3 regions of the Clostridium sp. HMP27 genome follow, and region 3 is predicted to be linked to each of the others. Evidence: riboswitches for the same ligand, from Rfam matches in the RefSeq annotation. Region 3 holds a riboswitch; each other region holds the start of a gene.

Region 1 (7,012 bases), 100 kb from region 3:
TGAAAAATTCTATGATAATGAAATTTAGAAAGAAACGCTATTTTAGCTAAATCTTCAAGCAATATCTTTTCCTTTAAATTATTTTCAATATAATCTATAGATTCTTGAATTACTTCCCTATAATCCATATCACACCTCACTCTATCAAAGCTACATGCTTTAATTATAGAAGCTTTACAAAGAAAAATCTTAACATTTTTTGCTCTATTCATTTTTCAATAAAACTATTTTCTCATATATAAAACACGAGGAATGACAGTAAGATACAAATAATTTATACTTTCACTATGAAAAATAGTTACTACCACCTTAGAACATATAAGACCTAAAGCAATTCCTGTAATAACATCTAATGGATAATGCACGTTTAGATAAATTCTAGAAAATGCTATTAATGAAGCTAAAACAACTGCCACAATGCTTAATTTATTGTCCATCATGATGAGTATGCCTGATGCTGCAAATGAAGATGCGGTGTGTCCTGATGGAAAGGAATAAGTTATAGGCTTGGATATTAATAATTTATTTATCTTCATATGTTCAAAGGGTCTTGTCCTTTTTATAATATGCTTTATTATTCCCTCTCCAATAATAGTAACTAAAACTATAGAAGCAATTACCATATAACCTTCAATTCTATAATTCTCATTTTGTATTAAATATATTGAAATAATTGCCCACACTATGGCACCATTACCTAGTGCAGTAATCAACGGCATTATTTTATCAAGTACTTTACATCTTATTCTTTTGCTTAATAAATTCAACATTTTTCTATCAATAATTTGCAAATAAGTTATCATACAGTAATCACTTCCTTTCTATATTTTTATTTAAATTTAAAAACATATTAACTATTATATTATATATATTAATTCTATCATAGTTTTTAATGATGTTTTAGTTATAAAATGAAAAATAACTTAAGAAAATCTTAATTTTACTATGATAGTTATTATTTCTCCCTTAAATTTAAAATTAATATTAAACTGGTTAACTGCACCGATTGAGAATAGGCAAGTATTGTAATTATTTTAGAAAGTACAGCTATGATTATAAATTTCTTAAAACTAACTCCACTAATTCCAGCTCCAACACAAATAACTTCATCTGGAAGTATAGGCAAAATAAATAATCCTATTAAAATAACAATTTCATTCTTAACAACAAAGTTTTTAAATTCAATGTTATTCACCATAACTACATCTCTCTTTTATATAATCATTTGCTTCTTTGTCTAGAAAAATAACAAAATGATAAAATTGATATTAATGCCACTCCCAATTCCAAATAAGCCTTAAATGTTATAAAGATTAAACTTAAAAATATAAATATAATTAATCTTAAAGTTATTATTTTATTCATCTTCATTCCATCTCCCTGCTAATTTATATCTATATTTTAAGCCTGAAATATTAAAACCTCATTAGAAAAGCATTAATGTTTATTAAGAAAAATCTTAAGATTTATTAAGAAATTTAATGTATAAATATTCTTATTTCTAATAGTTAAATATTTAGGAGCAATATCCCTACTGATACATATTATAAAATGAGTGGCTAAAAAGACACGTTCTTCATGTTATCAAAGGAATTCTTTTTAGCTTGTATAATCATGTGGAGGGATTAATTATTATGGGGGAACCCAAAAATAAACTCAAAAAAATCATGATACTTATCGTTATTTTCTTTACAACTTTACTTAGTATGTACTTAGCTATGTCCGTATATTTTATGAATCGCTTTTATTTTGGCTCCTCAGTTAACTGCACTAATGTTTCTGCGAATACTATGCAAGAGGCAAATAAAGAGTTAGCAGATAAAATTGCAGGATATACGCTTATATTAGAAGGACGCGGTGGTTTAAGAGAAGAAATTAAATCAGCTGATGTTGCTTTAAAATATAATCCCGATGCTAAACTTCAAAGTTTAAAAGATAGTCAAAATCCTTTTAAATGGATTTATGGAGTTTTTAACAAAACAAACTTTGACTTATCTGAAGTAGCTTCATACGATGCAGATTTATTAAAAAAATCTATAGATAATCTTTCTTGCTTTAATGCTAATAACATAATCGAACCTAAAAATCCTAATTTTAAGTATTCAGATAATGGATACAAAATTGTTAAAGAAATCAGTGGAAATAAAGTCAATAAAAATATCTTATATAATCACGTTGTAGATGCAATTCTCAAAGGAGAAACAAGAATAAATTTAGAATCAATAAATTGTTATGAAAAACCTCAGTATACTTCAAATTCTAAAGAAATACTTACTATTAAAGATATGCTTGATAAATACACGTCTACAAAAATCACCTATACTTTTGGTCAGCGTATGGAAACTTTAGATGGTAATATAATAAATGCCTGGATTAATGTGGATGAAAATTTGAAAGTAACATTTGATGAAGTAAAAGTTAAAAATTATATAGATACTTTGGCAAAAACTTATGATACATTAGGCAGCACAAGAAACTTTATTACATCTTCAGGAAAGCCAATATCAGTTAGTGGTGGTGATTACGGGTGGTCAATTAACAAATCTAAAGAAGTGCAGGACATAATTGCAGCTGTAAAGAATGCAAAATCTATAACTAAAAAACCAGTGTACAATCAAACTGCACTATCTCATGGCATTAATGATATTGGAAATACTTATGTTGAAATCAATCTATCGAAGCAATATCTATGGTTTTACAAAAGCGGCTCTCTTATTGTAGATGGAAGTATTGTTACAGGAAATGTAAGTAGCAACCATTCAACACCTTCAGGTACTTATAAATTGAAATATAAACAAAAGGATACTGTCCTCCGAGGAGCCGATTATGCCGCACCTGTAAGTTATTGGATGCCTTTTAACGGAGGCATTGGTATTCACGATGCAAATTGGAGAAGCACATTTGGTGGAAATATATATTTAACAAATGGTTCTCATGGATGTGTAAATGCTCCCTACTATGTGGCGAAAGCAATATTCAACAATATCGAAGCAGGAACTCCAATTATTTGCTATTATTAATTTAACTCAAATGGGCTGTCTCAAAATAATTAAAAATTATTTCAAGATAGCCCTTCTTTGCTATTATTAATTAGAACTTTAAAATTAAGCAGCCTTATTTTTTAACTCTTTACATTCATTTATTGCTGCTGTATATATCTCTTCAACAATATCATTTGTTTTATTATATTCACTTACAAGCTTTTGGGAATATTCTTGTCTAAATTTCTTACTAAATAAAATCTTTAATAATCTCATATCTTTATCCTCTCCTCATAAATTCTATATAAATATTCTAAATCTGAATTATGAAGTGATGATGAAGATATGAATTTAATATATTTATTTTTTTAATAATCATGTACAAGCCTTACCTTATAAAATTCATAAATACTTTATCTTCTTTTTGATTTTCTTCTATATTATTTTTACCAGAGTGAATTAATTTCATAAGCCAAGACATATTTTTACCTAAAACTCTCATAATTTGCATTCCTTCTTCATCTTGAGTTGCTTCACCTGGTTCTGTACCATGTACTACATTCCAGTAATTTGATGTAGGCATCACCATTTCTGAATAGTTAATGTAGTTATTTAATTGGTCAAAAGTTGGAACCCCTCCTGATCTTCTAACTGCAACAACACTAGCTCCTACCTTATGTCTAAGTATTCCGCTATTTACTGATGTTACAAGAAATGCTCGATCTAAAAATGATTTCATGGTTCCTGCTATAGCTGAATAATGTACAGGCGATCCTAAAATAATTCCATCAGCTTCTTTCATTTTTTGAATCCATTCATTAACTTCATCATTTTCTATAACACATCTTTCATTCATATTTCTACTACATCCACCACAAGCTAGGCATCCACGTATTACTTTGTTTCCTACATGGATAACTTCTACTTCTATATTTTCTTTTTCTAACTCATTAGCCACAGCTTTTATAGCCTCATAGGTATTCCCATCTTTTTTAGGACTTCCGTTAAAAGCAATTACTTTCATAGTACATACCTCCATATAAACCTTTATATTTATAATCTTTTGTGCTTATGGGATTATTATATGGCTCGGTAATTTAATTAACAAGTACGCACTTTTTTGTTAGATGACTTACCTTCAGGTAAGATTTATTGTAATATGTATATTTACGCTATGTTATAAATTTTTATTGATAATTTTTCTAGTATATAATATAACTATAATATGTTTTTTAATTTTATATTTCTCCTATTCACAAAATAACTAAAGGCAGGTACCTTAATGATACATTATAATGAAAAAGAATATATATGTTTACTAGATTTTGCGATGGATCTTATAAGAGGAAAATGGAAAGCCGTTTTATTATGTCATTTATATAATGAACCTAAAAGATTTTTAGAACTTCAGCGAATAACTAAAGGAATAAGTCAAAAGGTATTAAATGAAAAACTTAAGGAATTAGAAAATGATGAATTAATAAGCAAAATAATTTATGCTGAAATTCCTCCTAAAGTTGAATATTATCTTACTAATAAGGGAAAAGAACTTACCAAGATTATTAAAGAAATTGAAGATTGGTCTATTAAATATTATCCTCACTTAGACAGTGATTGTGATCAATAATTTATTAAATTGAGATATACTATTAAAGAAGCACTGAATAATTATTCTAAAAAATTCTTTACATAGTATCACTTCAGCATTATAATGAGTTTAAAGTAATATATTACTTACATAAAAAATAAATATAATTATAATTAACTAGGGGTGCCCTTTGGCTGAGAAGATTTTACTAATCTAACTCTATGAACCTGACGTAGTTAGTACTACCGTAGGGAAGTTATGTACGATTATTATTATAATTGATTTTTATAATATGATTTTGTAAGAAGCTTTGCCGTATGGTAAAGCTTCTTTTTAATTTATTTTTAAAATTTAATAATTGGACCTTTTCAAAAATACAAACAAACCCTGCTAGTTATTTTTTGAAGACGTCTAGCGCAAGGGGAGCTTATATTGATAAGCTGAGAAAGAGATGTTATCTCTGACCCTCATAACCTGATTTGGATAATTCCAACGTAGGGAGCATTTTTCAACTATACATTCGTATTCTTGTTGCAAGCCCTATATAGGCTTGCATTTTATTTTTGTCAAAAATAATTAAATAATAAAGGAGAGTTCAAATTATGTATACAACTCAAATGGATGCAGCTAAAAAAGGTATTATTACAAAAGAGATGGAAATAGTAGCGAAAAAGGAAAATATGCATATAGAAGTTTTAAAAAAGCTTATTGCAGAAGGGAAAGTTGCTATACCAGCTAATAAGAATCATAAATCCATAGATCCAGAAGGTATAGGAGAAGGCTTAAGAACAAAAATAAATGTAAATTTAGGTATATCAAAAGATTGCTGTGATATTGATGAAGAAATGAAAAAAGTACAGCTAGCTTTAGACATGAAGGCTGAGGCTATAATGGACTTAAGCTCCTTTGGAAAAACTGAAGAATTTAGACAAAGACTTGTTACTTCATCATCTGCTATGATAGGAACTGTCCCAATATATGATGCTGTGGGATTTTATGATAAAGAATTAAAGGATATTACTGCAAAGGAATTTTTAGATGTTGTAGAAAAGCACGCAAGAGATGGTGTAGATTTTGTAACTATTCATGCTGGTATAAATAGAGAGACTGCAAATGTGTTTAAAAGAAATAAAAGACTTACAAACATTGTTTCAAGAGGTGGTTCTCTTCTTTATGCCTGGATGGAACTTAATAACAAGGAAAATCCTTTTTATGAATATTACGATGAATTATTAGATATATGTGAAAAATACGATTTAACTTTAAGTCTTGGAGATGCCTGCAGACCTGGTTCTATCAATGATGCTACCGATGCCTGCCAAATAAAAGAATTAATGGTATTAGGCGAATTAACTTTAAGAGCTTGGGAAAGGAACGTTCAAGTTATCATAGAAGGTCCTGGGCACATGTCATTAAATGAAATTAAAGCAAATATGCTGCTTGAAAAGAAGCTTTGCCATGGTGCTCCATTTTACGTATTAGGCCCTATAGTTACAGATATAGCCCCTGGCTATGACCACATCACAAGTGCTATTGGAGGAGCATTAGCTGCTAGCTGTGGAGCTGATTTTCTATGCTATGTAACTCCGGCAGAGCATCTAAGATTACCTAATCTAGAGGATGTTAAAGAAGGTATCATTGCTTCAAAGATAGCTGCTCATGCTGGCGATATAGCCAAAAATATTCCTGGTGCTAGAAACTGGGATAACGAAATGAGTAAAGCAAGACAAGAACTTAATTGGGACAAAATGTTTGAGCTTTCTATTGACCCAGAAAAAGCTAGAAGATATAGAAAAGAATCTTCTCCTGAGCATGAGGACAGTTGTACTATGTGCGGAAAAATGTGTTCCATGAGAAATATGAATAAAATAATGCAGGGAAAAGATATCAATATTTTAAGAGAAGATAACTAGGAAGTGATGAAATGCAAATAAATGATGTTGATAAATACAAAGTATAAATGGTTTTTCTGCCATAGGCCATGTACGATACTCTGCCTTTGGTGAAAGTACTGTTATAAATGCTCAGAAAGCTGCGTTTTAGATATGATTGATGGCACTAGTGTTTATAACTCAAGATTCAAAGCTGGTGAGATCTTATTTAAAGAATGTCCTGTAGAAGCTGATATTGTAATAGGAGTGCCTGACTCTGGCACCCCTGCTGCTTTAGGATATTCTAAAGTCTCATCCATACCTTATACTTTAGGCTTTATTAAAAAGAATTTTATATGACGAAGCTTTATCGAAGTAAATAGTTTAGGATATATAGGCATAGATGGTTTTTTAAGCACTTTAGATCATAAAAAAAGTGCATGTTTAAAGTGCTTTATGTAATATATATTGTGGGTGTTGATTTATGAGACTTCATAGACTTTTGGGGATTATTTTGATATATCGCAATTAAGTAATTTTTATTATATTTGATGCATCTTAAAAGGTTGAAA
Region 2 (7,012 bases), on a different contig from region 3:
ATATAAAAATAAAGGTTATTCTCTATAAAAATCCCCTATTATTTTATTTTCTAAAATATTAATTATCCAAACTAAGACTATTGCTACAAGCGATAAAATCATTATTGGAGCAAAAACTGCCGCACCATCTAATTGAGTCATCATTCTTTTGCTAAAATATCCAAGTCCCGATTGAGCTCCAAGCCATTCTCCAATTGCAGCACCTATTACGCTTAAAGGTACAGCTATTTTTAGTGCCGAAAAGAAATATGGCAGAGCATGAGGAAATTTCAACTTAATAAAAATCTCCTTTTTACTTGCTCCAAAGGTTACCAAAAGCTCTTCCATTTCCCTTTTAGTAGAACGGAAGCCATCATAGGTATTTACAACTATAGGGAAAAACGTAATAAGTATAGTTACTACAACTTTACTCCAAATGCTGTATCCAAACCAGAGTACAAATATTGGCGCCAATGCCGTTATCGGTATAGTTTGAGTTACTACTAAAATAGGATATATTGCTTCTTCAATTCTTTTATTTAAACTCATAGCTATGGCTAGCATAACTCCTAAAACTATTGATATTAAAAGTCCTATGAAAGTAACTAGCATTGTAGCAGGAAGATGCACTAAAAAAAGAGGTTCCCTAAGCTCCCAAGTTTTCATTAAAACTTTAGTAGGAGATGGAAGTATAAACATTGCATTTATATATCGTGCAATAATTTCCCAGGTAATAAAAAAGAAAATTCCTACAATTGCTGATGATTTATATTTCTTCATAGCTCTACCCTCTGCTTTAATTCATTTATAAGTTCTTCTTTTATCTCAAGTATTTCCCTATTGCTTAAAGCATGTCTATCTCTTGGATAATTAAGAGGAACTATAACTTCCTTTAACCTTACAATAGGCTTTTCTGATATCACAAATATCCTATTAGATAAAAATAAAGCTTCTTCTACGTCATGAGTTATAAACAAGATAGTCTTTTTTAAATTAATCCATTGACTTAGAAGCCATTCCTGCATAGAAACCTTTGTAATAGCATCTAAGGCACTAAAAGGCTCGTCTAGAAGCATTACCTCTGATCCTGTAAGTAATGTTCTGATAAAAGAAACCCTTTGTCTCATTCCTCCCGATAGATCCTTTGGATGTTTATCTTTATACTCATTTAAGCCAAAAATCTTTAAATATTCCTCTGCCTTTTGTCTAGCTTCTTTAACATTTCTAGAACCTACTTCCATCGGTAATGAAGCATTTTCTAAAATCGTTCTCCAGGGTATTAATAAATCTCGTTGGGGCATGTACCCTATATGGCCATGTAGGTCTTTAATATTATTACCACCTAATAAAATATCTCCACTAGAAGCTTTTTCAAGTTTTGAAATCAATCTAAAGATTGTACTTTTACCACAACCACTAGGCCCTATTATACTTACAAAATCTCCTTTATTTATCTTAAAGTTTAGATCTTCTATAAGAGTCTTTGAATCATTTTCATATTTAAAGTTCACATTAGAAAACTCTAACATACTGATTACATCTCCTTGTTATAAGCCATGTCCCAAAACATATACTCATATTTACTTGTGTTCACAAATATTTCCTCTAGCTTTTCAAGCTCCCCTTTTGGTAGATCCTTTGCCAGGTCATCTACTAAGTCTATTACCCAGTTAGTTAGCTTTATATAATCCTCTGAAATATATCCTCTTATCCATTCTCCATAGAACTCGTGATCTACAGCTCCTGGAATTTTACTTAACTGTCTTCCAATCTCTAAATAACTCCACATACAAGATAATAATGACACAGTAAGATCTGCTAAAGTTCCTCTTTGAGATACAGAAAGCATATAATTAGTATAGGAAATATTAGCAAGGGATGCCTTTGTATCTCTAATTTCCTCCTGAGTAATTCCAAGTCTTCTCATATAAGATCTATGAATACTCATTTCGCCATTTAATATTCCATTTACCATAGTGGCAAATCCTTTCATTACCTCTTCAGTATCAGCCTTAACTATACCCAGAGCATAAATTTTTGCATAATCAATAAGATAAATATAATCTTGAATCATGTAAAATTTAAATTTGTCCACATCTAAAGTTCCTTGTCCTATACCATCTACAAAAGGATGTTTGTAATAAGATTCCCAAATATCTTCAACACTCTTGTATAAACTTTGTGAAAATTTCATTATTAATCCCTCCATTGCTCCTTTTAGTCGTAACACTTAATATTGTAAGACTAATAATTTTAAGGATCTTAGAAAAATAAAAAGGTACAAATCTACAAAAGAGATTTGTACCTATATCCTCAAAATATATGTATATGTAAAACCTCTTCCTACGCTGGAATTATCCAGTTCAGGTTAAAAGGGTCTAAGAATTTCGTTCTTACTCTCAGCCAGCAACACCAGCCCCCCCGGGATTTTTTATGCACTTGTTGTGTTTCACAATATGTAATACTATTAAAATCTAATCTTACATAAACTGCTTTTCACCTTAATCTTACAAAGTCATATTACCACAATAGCTTAAAAATGCCAAGACTTTTTTAAGTGATTAATATTAGAAACATAGCTGGAAATTTTTATTCATACAAAAATAAGAGATGACTAGTGTCATCTCTTATCATATATACTAATCTAATTATAATCAAAGAAAGTATCCAAAATACCGCTGCCCTAATTTTGACACCTATCTCTCCGATAGGTGGGTGTCCTCACAGATGCTTTATAGACCTTGCCATTTACGTTGGACTTATGAGTCAATTCACATCTAAATGTTGAACTCCCTTTTAAGTAATGTAGGTTCAAAATAAGAGCTTCACAAATATTTCAGAAATAAGGGATTAACCTTATGAAATTATTATATCAAATATCATCTAGATTGCAATAGGGAATTTAAGGTTGATAAAATTCTATTAAATTTATGTAAAGTATACATAAGTTTTTCAATACCAAAATATTATAGAACACTTAAAATTTCATTGGAGGTGTTCATTTGGAGGTTGTCGCTATTACAAAGGATTCTATAGATATTGGAAAAGAAAGAGTTTTAACTATACTTAGTTTATTTCCATTATGCCTAATCATCTTAGCTTTTATATTTGATAACCCTAAAAACATATATAAAGGACTTTATAGAATAGTTGTAAGTCCCGACATACTATTGACGGATTATATATCAGTTGGTGGAATTGGAGCAACATTTATAAATGCAGGTGTTTTAACCTTAGTAAACATTTTTATAATATGGAAATTAAAATTAAAAGTTAATGGCGCATTAATTGCATCTGTATTTACTATTATGGCCTTCTCGTTTATAGGAAAAAACTTATTCAATGTCTGGCCTATATATTTAGGAGGATACCTCTATGTTAAGTATCAACAAATAAATTTCAAAAACATAGTAGTAATAATGATGTTTAGTACAGCTCTTGCCCCAGTAGTAAGTGAGATAAGCTTTGGATTACATGTATCTATAAAATTAGGTCTTCCTATTGGCATACTATTTGGAATACTAATAGGATTTGTAATAACACCACTATCATCACATCTTATAAAAGTCCATGATGGATATAATCTTTATAATATAGGATTTACAGCAGGCCTCATCGGTTCTATAATAACCTCTGTACTTAGAGGTTTTGGTCTAATAATTAAATCAACAGAAATATTATCAACTGAATATGACTCATTTTTAAAGCTGCTTCTCATTTCCTGCTTTATACTCCTTATTTTCTTAGGATATTATATAAACGGCAAAAGCTTTAAAGGATATAAGAATGTCCTACATTATTCTGGTAAAACAGTTACAGACTTTACACAACTTTGTGGATATGGTATAACATTTATAAATATGGGAATTATGGGTTTAATAGGTATAGCTTATGTAGTTATATCTAAAGGAATTGTAAATGGACCTATTACCGCTGGAATATTAACAATGGTTGGTTTTGCAGCTTTTGGCAAACATCCTAGAAATGCTATACCTATTTTAATTGGAGTATTTATAGCAGCTAACATAAAAATTTGGGACCCTTGCTCGACTGTTGTTATAATAGGTGCATTATTTGGAACAACCTTAGCCCCTGTTGCTGGAGCCTACGGGCCACTTGCTGGCATTTTAGCAGGTTTTCTGCATCTTTCAGTAGTTATGAATATTGGAGTTGTTCACGGTGGGCTAAATTTATATAATAATGGCTTCTCTGGAGGAGTGGTTGCTGCCATAGTAGTTCCTCTTATTGAAGCATTTAAGAAAGGAGATTATCCTAATGAAAAACGAGCTAAAAAAAATCTCTAAGATAGTTCAGGAACTAATGGACTTTTGTCTTCTAAATGGAGCTTTAAATTTAAATATATCCTTATCTAACACAGAAAATTTCTTTGAAATCATTGCTCACTCGTATAATGTTACATCCTCTAATCAAGAAATTAATAATTTAAAACAAATTCTAAATTTAAAAAGACAAAGAGAAATCGAAGAATACTATTGGCAATTAGCTGGCAGTGATGAAGGCACTGATCAATTAAGCTTAATTGGAATGATGATTGATGAGGCGGAAGTTGAGTTTTCTCCTCCAAATTTAACTATAAAATTAATACGATATAAGTAAAATAAGAGGAGACTATAGCTCTCCTCTCATCATTAAAACTTACCTAAAACTTTTCCCTATGAATCTTTTCATATTTTAAACTTTCTTCTGTATAAGGTATTTTCTCCTCATCTTTATATCCTATGGATATTATGGATTCTACTGTATAATTTTCTGGTATTCCTAAAACTTCTTTTACGTATTTTTCAGCACTACTATCCTCATCATGCATCCTATTTCTTATTTGCACCCAACAAGATCCTAAGCCTAAATGCTCTGCTTCTAATTGAATTATTGTGGAAGCAATTGATGTATCCTCTACCCATACGTCAGTTTTAGTACTATCAGCAGCAACCACAATAGCAAGAGGTGCTTCTGATATAAAGCCGCTTGCATGCTGCTTAGCCTTACCTAGTTTTTCAAGTGTTTCTTTATCTTCTACCACAATAAATTCCCAAGGTCTTGTTCCCTTTGCAGATGGGGCTAATAATGCAGCTTTTATTAAAGTATCCACCTTGTCCTTTGAAATTTCCATATTCTTGTACTTTCTTATACTTCTTCTTTTCATTAATAAATTAAGCATCTCACGTTTTCCTCCACTCCGTTTGAAATTTTTATTTACCGGGTACCATGCCCATATCTACCATTTATTATATACCTTCATTTTTTAGTTTACCAGTAAAAATTACGATATATTCTGTTTATTTACTAATCATTAGTTATAACAACATTACATGTTAACATTTATAATCAAGAGAATTACATCTGACTTTCATATACACCTCTATGTCTCTTTTGCATATTATGTATTGTAATACTAAAAAGGTGGAATACATGTGTTTAGAGAGACTTTAAATTCTAAATCCCTGCTAAATAATATAAACCTAAAGGATACTCCTGAGAATTTAACCAAAAATTTTTATGAATTATCTAAATATGTTGGACTTGACAAAGATTATGATAAAACTTTTGATAAAATTGCAGCAGTTTTGATATGCAATTATAAGGACAACAGCATTTTACCTACTGTGGCAAATGCTATTTTTTTACGTCATAGAAAGGGACTTTTCACTCATAATTTAATTTGGTCCTTTTTTGAGGCCAAAGAACCATCCAGCTTAAATCTAATTGGCAATAAACTTCAATCTTCAAATTTAAAGGATGTTAAGTTAGCAGAAGAACTTTTGTCATTTATACCTGAAATAAATAGCTACAGAAATACAGATAATCTTAATAAGTATTTATGCTTCACTAACTGGATAGAAGATAATCAATCATTTTTAAAATTTACCGGAGAAAGCTTTCAACTTACAACTACTCCATGTCCATACACAATAGTTTATCCTGCTAAATATATTTGTAAGAAAATATCCGTTGATACTGGAAGGCCTATAACTCCTTTAACTAGATATGAATTCAGTCTTTTAGACCAATTTAATAAACTAGATGATGATTTTCAAAAGCTTCTTTCAAGCTTTTCACATGCCGTGTATCGTCAAAATTTATACTCTTGGAATACTTGGATTCATTCCCCCATTAACTCTCAAATAAGAAGTGCTAGAATGGGAGGAATTTATTATGATTAAAATTTCCGGGAAAAAACTTGATACAAAGGATATTATGCAAAAGTACTCATCAGATAGTATAGCAACTAAAATTATCAACATACTTAATTCAAGCAATAATGAATACGAATATACATCATTAAGTGAACTAGAATTTGAAATAAAATTTAGAATTAATATTATTAAAGCCTCTATGGAACTTTATAGAAGTGATTTCTCCTTTGAAGTTTTTGATGATGCTAAATGTAATGCTAAGTATTGGGAACTCACGCCAGAAGGAGGTTTTTTACTAAAAGATGGAGTAAAAGCTTCTGATGCTATTAGGGATATTTTTCAAAATGGAGATGAGTATGCTACTGAATGTGCTACAGCTATGGTAATTATATATTATAAAGCACTTTTAAGCATATATCCTGAAGAGTTATTTAATAAAGTTTTTCCTAAAATTCACTTAATGAATTGGCACTATATTAATAAAGAACTTCGTCATATAGGTTATGTCGAAAAATATCCTGATTATTTACCTGGTGATCGTAGGTATTTCAAAAATCCAGATGTGAATCCTGAAACCCCTGAATGGCAAGGCGAAAATGTCATCGACCTAGGTAATGAGACCTATTATGGTCATGGCATAGGTGTAGGAGATGCAGATGAAATTATAAATTCACTGAATGAAAATAGAAAAGAAGACTCCAAAACCTCTGCTTATTTTATGGATGTAGCAGCTCGCCCTAACTTTAAGCTATTATCTAGAATATATGACACCTTTATGTCCCAAACCCAAACTAGAAGATTTAGAAAGCTCTACTCAATATAGATTATTTTAAAAATATTTGCCCTCTGATTAGAATATATATATAATGATAAGTGAA
Region 3 (7,012 bases):
GAATTATTACATAATGCTTTCCAGCATAGAAGAATAAAAGATTTAATAATAGGAACGCATGAGAGTATATCTAAAATTACATTAGATGTTGTAAAAGAGTTTTATAACAAATATTATTTGCCATCTAATATGGTGATAACTGTGGTTACGGGACTTCTAGAGAAAGAAGCTATAAGTGTAGTTGAAAAATGCTTTGATGTTTTTGAGATAGAAGAGAATGTGGGAAATTTAAAAAGTATTAAGTCATGTGGCTTAGAAGATAAGTATCTTAATAGAAGTGACATAGGTAATGATTATCTTTACGAAAATAATAATGCAGGTATGTTCGTAAAGTTTAGGGAAGGTGTAAATGGTTCTAAAATACAATATGCTTATCCAATACATAATTTATCCCTAAAGGAACTTGGCTGTCTAAAGGTATTTAATAATTATTTTGGAGAAGGAACTTCTAGTATTTTATATGATACAATTAGAACCCAAAATGGACTGGCTTATGAAATTCAAAGTAGTATAAAAGAAGAAAGAGGAATAAGATTATTTAAAATTTCTATGGGGACATCAGGAGAAAATATTGAAAAAGCGGTAAGACTTATAGATAGCTCTATAGAAAAAATTAAACAAGATACTTATATTTTTAATAAGCAATTAATTAAAAAACTTATAAAAAATATAGAACTTAAAACGGCATTGAGGTCAGAGAAGTCAGTGCAATTAGCGAAGGATTTAGCTTGCAGCGAAATAATGTATTCATCAAATGATATTATATATAAAATGCCCGAAATTTTAAGTGAAGTCACAAGCGAGGAAATTTCTAGGGTAATAAATAAAGTATTAAATTTTCCTACAATACAAATTATCAAGTGAGTCTTATAAGATTTACAAATTTACATCTAAAATGTACCGGTACAATTTGTATCGGTACATTTTGTACTAATACATTGTTGTTTTATAATATGGATGTAAGAAAATTTAGATTTTATTGGGGGAATATTTTTATGAACAATTATGAACTAAACAAAAACCTTGCTCAAATGTTAAAAGGTGGAGTAATTATGGATGTTGTTAATCCAAAGGAAGCTGAAATAGCGGAGAAGGCTGGAGCTTGTGCTGTAATGGCTCTTGAAAGAGTACCTTCCGATATAAGGAAGCAAGGTGGAGTTGCAAGAATGTCCGATCCTAAAATGATTAAAGAAATAAAATCAGCAGTTTCAATACCAGTTATGGCCAAAGTTAGAATTGGTCACTTTGTAGAAGCTCAAATACTTCAAGCTTTGGAAATCGATTATATTGATGAAAGTGAAGTTTTAACTCCTGCAGATGAAGCTTATCATATAAATAAATGGGATTTTAAAGTTCCTTTTGTTTGTGGTGCTAAAAATCTTGGAGAAGCTTTAAGAAGAATAGGTGAGGGAGCTTCTATGATTAGAACAAAGGGGGAAGCGGGTACAGGAAATGTTGTTGAAGCTGTAAGGCATATGAGATGCATGATGGATGAAATAAGAAAAATAAAAAATGCTCCAGAACAAGAACTTATGACAATTGCAAAGGAAATGTCAGCTCCATACGAATTGATAAAATTTGTTTGGAAGGAAGGAAAGCTTCCTGTAGTGAATTTTGCAGCAGGTGGAATTGCAACACCAGCAGATGCCGCACTTATGATGCAGCTTGGCTCCGAAGGGGTGTTTGTTGGCTCTGGAATATTTAAGTCAGATAGTCCAGAAAAACGAGCAAAGGCAATAGTACTTGCAACTACTTATCATAATGATCCTAAGAGACTTGCCGAGGTTTCAGAAGAATTAGGGGAGCCGATGAGTGGAATAGACTTAAGAGATTTAACTAATAGATATGCAGAAAGAGGCTGGTAAGATGAAGATAGGAGTTTTATCCCTTCAAGGTGGAGTTATAGAACATATAAAAAGCATAAATGCATTAGGCTTTGATGCAGTTGAAGTTAAAACGTTAAAGGATATTGAAGATATTAATGGATTAATTTTACCAGGGGGAGAAAGTACTGCTATTGGCAAAATTTTAAGGGAAACAGGAATGCTTCCCAAGCTTAGAGAGAAGATACTATTAGGATTACCAGTATGGGGAACTTGTGCAGGCATGATACTGCTTGCACAGGAAATTGAAAATGACGACATAACACATATTTCTGTAATGAATATAAAAGTTAGAAGGAATGCATATGGAAGGCAAATAAATAGTTTTAGCACTGAGGATGTTATTAAGAGTGTATCAGATAATCCAATTCCGCTTGTGTTCATTAGAGCACCATTTATTGTTAGTGTGGGAGATGATGTAGAAGTACTCCATAAGTTAAAGGAGAATATAGTAGCAGCTAAACAAAATAATATCCTTGTCACATCCTTTCATCCTGAACTTACAGAAAATCTTCAGTTCCACAAATACTTTATTTCTATGTGCCAGTTCTAACTTGAATTTTTAGGAACTTCATAGGGATCAATTGACTTAATTTTTTATATATAGTATGATGTTAATGAAAATTAATAATATAGGTAATTACACAGGGGAGTTGGTAATGGCCAGCTGAGAGTAAGAAATCCATTCTTAGACCCTTTAACCTGATCTGGATAATGCCGGCGTAGGGAGTTAGATGTAGATATTGTTTTGATATTTAAGACATAAACTTCGTGGGAGTTTATGTCTTTTGTTTTTTATATTATAGAAAAATTAAAAACTACTACTTTTAAAATACTTCTAATTTTCTGCTGGATAGTACTAAAATTTTATATTATTTAAATTTAGGAGTGATTTTATGGGTACAAAAAAATTAACTTTTTCAGCACTACTTATAGCTATGGGAGTTTTACTTTCAAATTTAATTTATATTCCAATAGGAGCTTCAAGGTGTTTTCCTATACAACATTTAATTAATGTACTTTCTGCAGTAATGTTTAATTCCTACATAGGAGTAGGTATTGCCTTTTGTATATCAGTTATAAGAAATATTTTAGGAACAGGTTCTATTATGGCTTTTCCTGGAAGCATGATAGGAGCATTTTTGGCAGCGTTATTTTATAAAAGAGGCAAAAAGATTATACATGCTTTTCTAGGAGAAGTTATAGGTACGGGAGTAATTGGAGCACTTGTTTGTTACCCAATTTCTAAATTAGTACTTGGAAAAGATGTTGCAGCACTATTTTATGTAATACCTTTTTCCATAAGCAGTTTAGGAGGAGCATTAATAGCTTATGTGGTACTAACTATTATATTAAAGAGAAACATAATAAACATGGTTTATAAGCAATAACACTAAGGCTAATTGAAATTGATTAAAAAGTATTGAAAAAACTAAATGAGGAGGTTTTGTAAATGAAAAAAGTATTAACTATTGCAGGTTCTGACAGTTCAGGAGGAGCAGGTATTCAGGCTGATTTAAAGACATTTTCTGCAAATGGAACCTTTGGAATGAGTGTTATAACTGCTATTACGGCTCAAAATACTCAAGGTGTTTGGGCAGTGGAGGATTTATCATCTTCAATTATAGAGGCTCAAATAGATGCAATATTTAAGGATATAGAGGTAGATGGAGTGAAAATAGGAATGGTTTCAAAAATAGAAACTATAGATGCAATCAGTAAAAAGTTAAATGAATATAAACCTAAGAATATGGTTTTAGATCCTGTGATGATTTCAAAAAGTGGATTTGATTTACTTAAACCTGAATCAAAAAAAGCACTTATAGAAAAATTAATACCTTTAAGCTCTATTATAACTCCTAATATCCCTGAAGCATTGGCTATAATAGAAACTTATAAACAGATGTATACGGATAATCATGAGTATAGTGAATTGTTAAAAGAAGCTGAAACATTAAAGGCTATAGAAACAAGAGAACAAATGGAAACTGCAGCAAAGATAATTCATTTCATAGGGGCCCCTAATGTACTTTTAAAGGGAGGTCATTTAGCGGATGATGCTGTAGATATATTATATGATGGAAAAGAATTTCATTATTTTGAAGGAGAAAGAATACATACTAAAAATACTCATGGAACAGGATGTACCTTATCTTCTGCAATATGTTCTAATTTAGCATTGGGTTATACTTTAGTAGAATCAATAAAAAGAGCTAAGGAATATATTACAGAAGCAATTAAGCACTCATTAGATATTGGCCATGGTGTAGGTCCTACTAATCATTTTTACACACTGTATAAAAATGCAGGTATGCTATAGAAATAAAAATCTATATATAAGTTTGGAGGAAACTATTATGGGAATTAATGAAAAGCTTAATCGTATTCTTTTACAAGTTAAGGAAAAGACACCTCTTGTACATCACATAACAAATTACGTTACAGTAAACGACTGTGCAAATATTGTACTTGCGCTAGGTGGAAGCCCTGTAATGGCAGATGATGAAGCTGAAGTTGAGGAAATGGTATCTATTGCTTCGGCACTAGTAATAAATATTGGTACATTAAACAGCAGAACTATAAATTCTATGATACTTGCAGGGAAAAAGGCAAATGAACTAAATGTTCCTGTAATACTTGATCCTGTGGGGGTTGGAGCAACTAGTCTTAGAACAAAAACTGCAAAGCTTTTACTAGAAAATATACAATTTGATGTTATAAGAGGAAATCTTTCAGAAATTAAAGTTTTAGCAGGACTAAGCTCAAAGACTAGAGGCGTAGATGTAGATGTAGAAGAAAAAGATGAAATAGAAGGAAGAAAGAAACTAGGAGAAGAATTATCTAAAAAACTAAATTCTGTAATAGCTATAACAGGAAAGGTGGACTCCATAAGCTACAATGATAAAACATACTTAATATATAATGGACACCCTATGTTATCACAAGTTACGGGAACTGGCTGCATGTGTTCCTCTCTTATAGGTGCATTTTTAGGAACAGGAGAAGATAAGCATATAGCTACAGTACTTGGAGTTTTAACTATGGGCATAAGCGGGGAAAGAGCATACAAGGCTGTAACAGATAAGGATTTGGGAACGGGAAGTTTTAGGACAGCTATAATTGACAGCGTTTCAAATATCACTCCTGAAATAATTTATGAATATGCAAAGATAACTGAAAAATAAGGAGACTAATTATGAATAAGAAAAGTGTAAATTATACTTTATATCTTGTAACAGATAGAAGTTTCATAAAAGATAGATCTTTAGATAAAGCTGTAGAGGAAGCAATACTTGGTGGAGTAACATTAGTACAGATAAGAGAAAAAGATGTGGATTCTTTAGACTTTTATAAAGAAGCTCTAAAGGTGAAGGAAGTATGTAAAAAGTATGACGTTCCTTTAATAATTAACGATAGAGTTGACATTGCATTGGCTGTAGATGCTGATGGTGTTCATGTTGGGCAAAGCGATTTGCCTTGCAGTATAGTAAGAAGTATATTAGGTTCAGAAAAAATTATAGGGGTTTCAACATCTAATGTTGAAGAAGCTCTAAAGGCACAAGAAGATGGAGCAGATTACGTAGGAGTTGGGGCAGTATTTCCAACTACTACAAAGGATGATGCAGATAGCGTAACCATAGAGGAACTTTCAAGTATAAAGAAAAGCTTAAACATTCCTGTAGTAGCTATTGGAGGAATAAGCGAAAATAATATAACAAAGTTAAAGCCAGCCAATATAGATGGAGTAGCTGTTATATCTGCAATACTTGGGAAAGAAGATATTAAAAAGGCTGCGGAACAGTTAAAGAGCTTGATGGAATAGTTCAAACTAAAAGGATATTATGACATTTTTAATGTTAAATCTTCCGTATGGGTTCTGCATTTAAGAAAGCGTTCACTTCGCAAAGAAGCTATAATATCTCTCAATTTAAAATACCTAAATTTTCTAAACTCACTACCGTTCAAACAGTAGAAAATTCTTAACGGTGCTTTAAATTGAGAGATAAAGAGCTTCTAATTGCTTGTTCAATGCTTTCTACAATACAGAACTCATACTAAATTTAACATTAAAAATGTCTTCATCTACACTGCTGCAGTAAGGAATTTCGCTTTGGCAAAAGTTCCTTTAAAATTGGTTCTCATAAAAGGGCTGATAAGCCCGCAGACCGATAGGTAGGGAAATATTAGATACAATTTTTTTATTAAGAACCTTTTATCATACCCTCATATCTTTAGCTTATAAATTTAAAATTTTATTTCGTACAAGTTCTTGTCGCCCATAGGGCTGCCTCCCTAAAAGACGTTTATGTGCTAAGTGCTAAATAATTTAGAAATTCAGTTAGCTGAATTTCCTCCTTTAGCAGGTAAGCTCAATGATATTTTTAATATTGAATAATAGTATGGGATTTATATTGTAGAGAGCATTGAGTAAGTATTAAAAGTTCTTTATTTCTGAACTCAAAATATCGTTAAGAACCTTCTATTGTTCGAGCAGAGCGAGTTTAGAAGGTTTAGATATTTTAAGGGCAGAAATATTAGACCTTTTTTACGAAACGAACGCTTTCCTAAATATAAATCCCATACGATAGATTCAATATTAAAAATGCTATATTTTTTCTAAAGGCTTTCATAAAAGCTTTTTAAAAGCAGTGCATCCTTTTCAAGCATAGGGCTTTCACAAACCACACAGCCTTTAATATCAAAGGTTTTAAAGGCTTTTAAGCATTCTTCAAATTTAAAATCACTTTCTAAAAATGGAAGGTGATTTTTTTCGCCTTTTTCTCCGTAGTTTATACCTGATATATGTATATGCATATCTTCTAAGGCTTCGTAGCCAAGTTCATTCTTTATATGTTGAAGTACCGTTGCAAAGTCATCATAAGTCTTTAAGCTGCCGTTATATCTTGCGTGTAAATGGGAAAAATCAATGCAAGGTTTACAGGTTTTAACTTCTTTACAAAGAGCTACATTTTCTTCAAGGCTTCCAAATTGGGTGCCTTTTCCGGTGGTTTCAAGTCTATAATCCACTCCAAGGTCAGGAAGTTTTAATAGGTTCTCTTTAATGGTATTAAAGGTTTCTTGTTTACTGTCCTTTAAATAAAATCCAGGATGAAATACCAAACTTCTTC

What was found. Region 3 has a riboswitch for thiamine pyrophosphate ahead of thiW (energy coupling factor transporter S component ThiW). Riboswitches for the same ligand answer to the same signal wherever they lie in the genome.
Positions count from the first base shown of each region.
Region 1: it holds a riboswitch for thiamine pyrophosphate, as region 3 does, so the genes downstream of both, thiC (phosphomethylpyrimidine synthase ThiC) here and thiW (energy coupling factor transporter S component ThiW) in region 3, are expected to answer to the same signal.
Region 2: it holds a riboswitch for thiamine pyrophosphate, as region 3 does, so the genes downstream of both, tenA (thiaminase II) here and thiW (energy coupling factor transporter S component ThiW) in region 3, are expected to answer to the same signal.

Region 1 covers NZ_JMFY01000018.1:306,407-313,418, forward strand. The annotation lists gene DP68_RS10625 (helix-turn-helix transcriptional regulator) at 1-128, opposite strand, end outside; gene DP68_RS10630 (phosphatase PAP2 family protein) at 225-803, opposite strand; gene DP68_RS10635 (VTT domain-containing protein) at 956-1,198, opposite strand; gene DP68_RS10640 (peptidoglycan binding domain-containing protein) at 1,635-3,020, shown strand; gene DP68_RS19600 (hypothetical protein) at 3,105-3,257, opposite strand; gene DP68_RS10645 (flavodoxin family protein) at 3,370-4,005, opposite strand; gene DP68_RS10650 (helix-turn-helix domain-containing protein) at 4,264-4,608, shown strand; TPP riboswitch at 4,739-4,840, shown strand; TPP riboswitch at 4,979-5,084, shown strand; gene thiC (phosphomethylpyrimidine synthase ThiC) at 5,169-6,482, shown strand; partial or broken gene DP68_RS10660 (amidophosphoribosyltransferase) at 6,618-6,797, shown strand.
Region 2 covers NZ_JMFY01000034.1:31,130-38,141, reverse strand. The annotation lists gene DP68_RS14335 (ABC transporter permease) at 16-759, opposite strand; gene DP68_RS14330 (ABC transporter ATP-binding protein) at 756-1,508, opposite strand; gene tenA (thiaminase II) at 1,514-2,173, opposite strand; TPP riboswitch at 2,303-2,412, opposite strand; RNA gene ssrS (6S RNA) at 2,640-2,825, opposite strand; gene DP68_RS14320 (DUF1576 domain-containing protein) at 2,982-4,283, shown strand; gene DP68_RS14315 (hypothetical protein) at 4,255-4,596, shown strand; gene DP68_RS14310 (nitroreductase family protein) at 4,640-5,158, opposite strand; gene DP68_RS14305 (hypothetical protein) at 5,412-6,161, shown strand; gene DP68_RS14300 (protein-glutamine gamma-glutamyltransferase) at 6,154-6,957, shown strand.
Region 3 covers NZ_JMFY01000018.1:206,748-213,759, reverse strand. The annotation lists gene DP68_RS10150 (pitrilysin family protein) at 1-864, shown strand, start outside; gene pdxS (pyridoxal 5'-phosphate synthase lyase subunit PdxS) at 990-1,865, shown strand; gene pdxT (pyridoxal 5'-phosphate synthase glutaminase subunit PdxT) at 1,867-2,436, shown strand; TPP riboswitch at 2,520-2,629, shown strand; gene thiW (energy coupling factor transporter S component ThiW) at 2,780-3,274, shown strand; gene DP68_RS10130 (hydroxymethylpyrimidine/phosphomethylpyrimidine kinase) at 3,337-4,203, shown strand; gene thiM (hydroxyethylthiazole kinase) at 4,241-5,068, shown strand; gene thiE (thiamine phosphate synthase) at 5,080-5,706, shown strand; gene DP68_RS10115 (TIM barrel protein) at 6,501-7,012, opposite strand, start outside.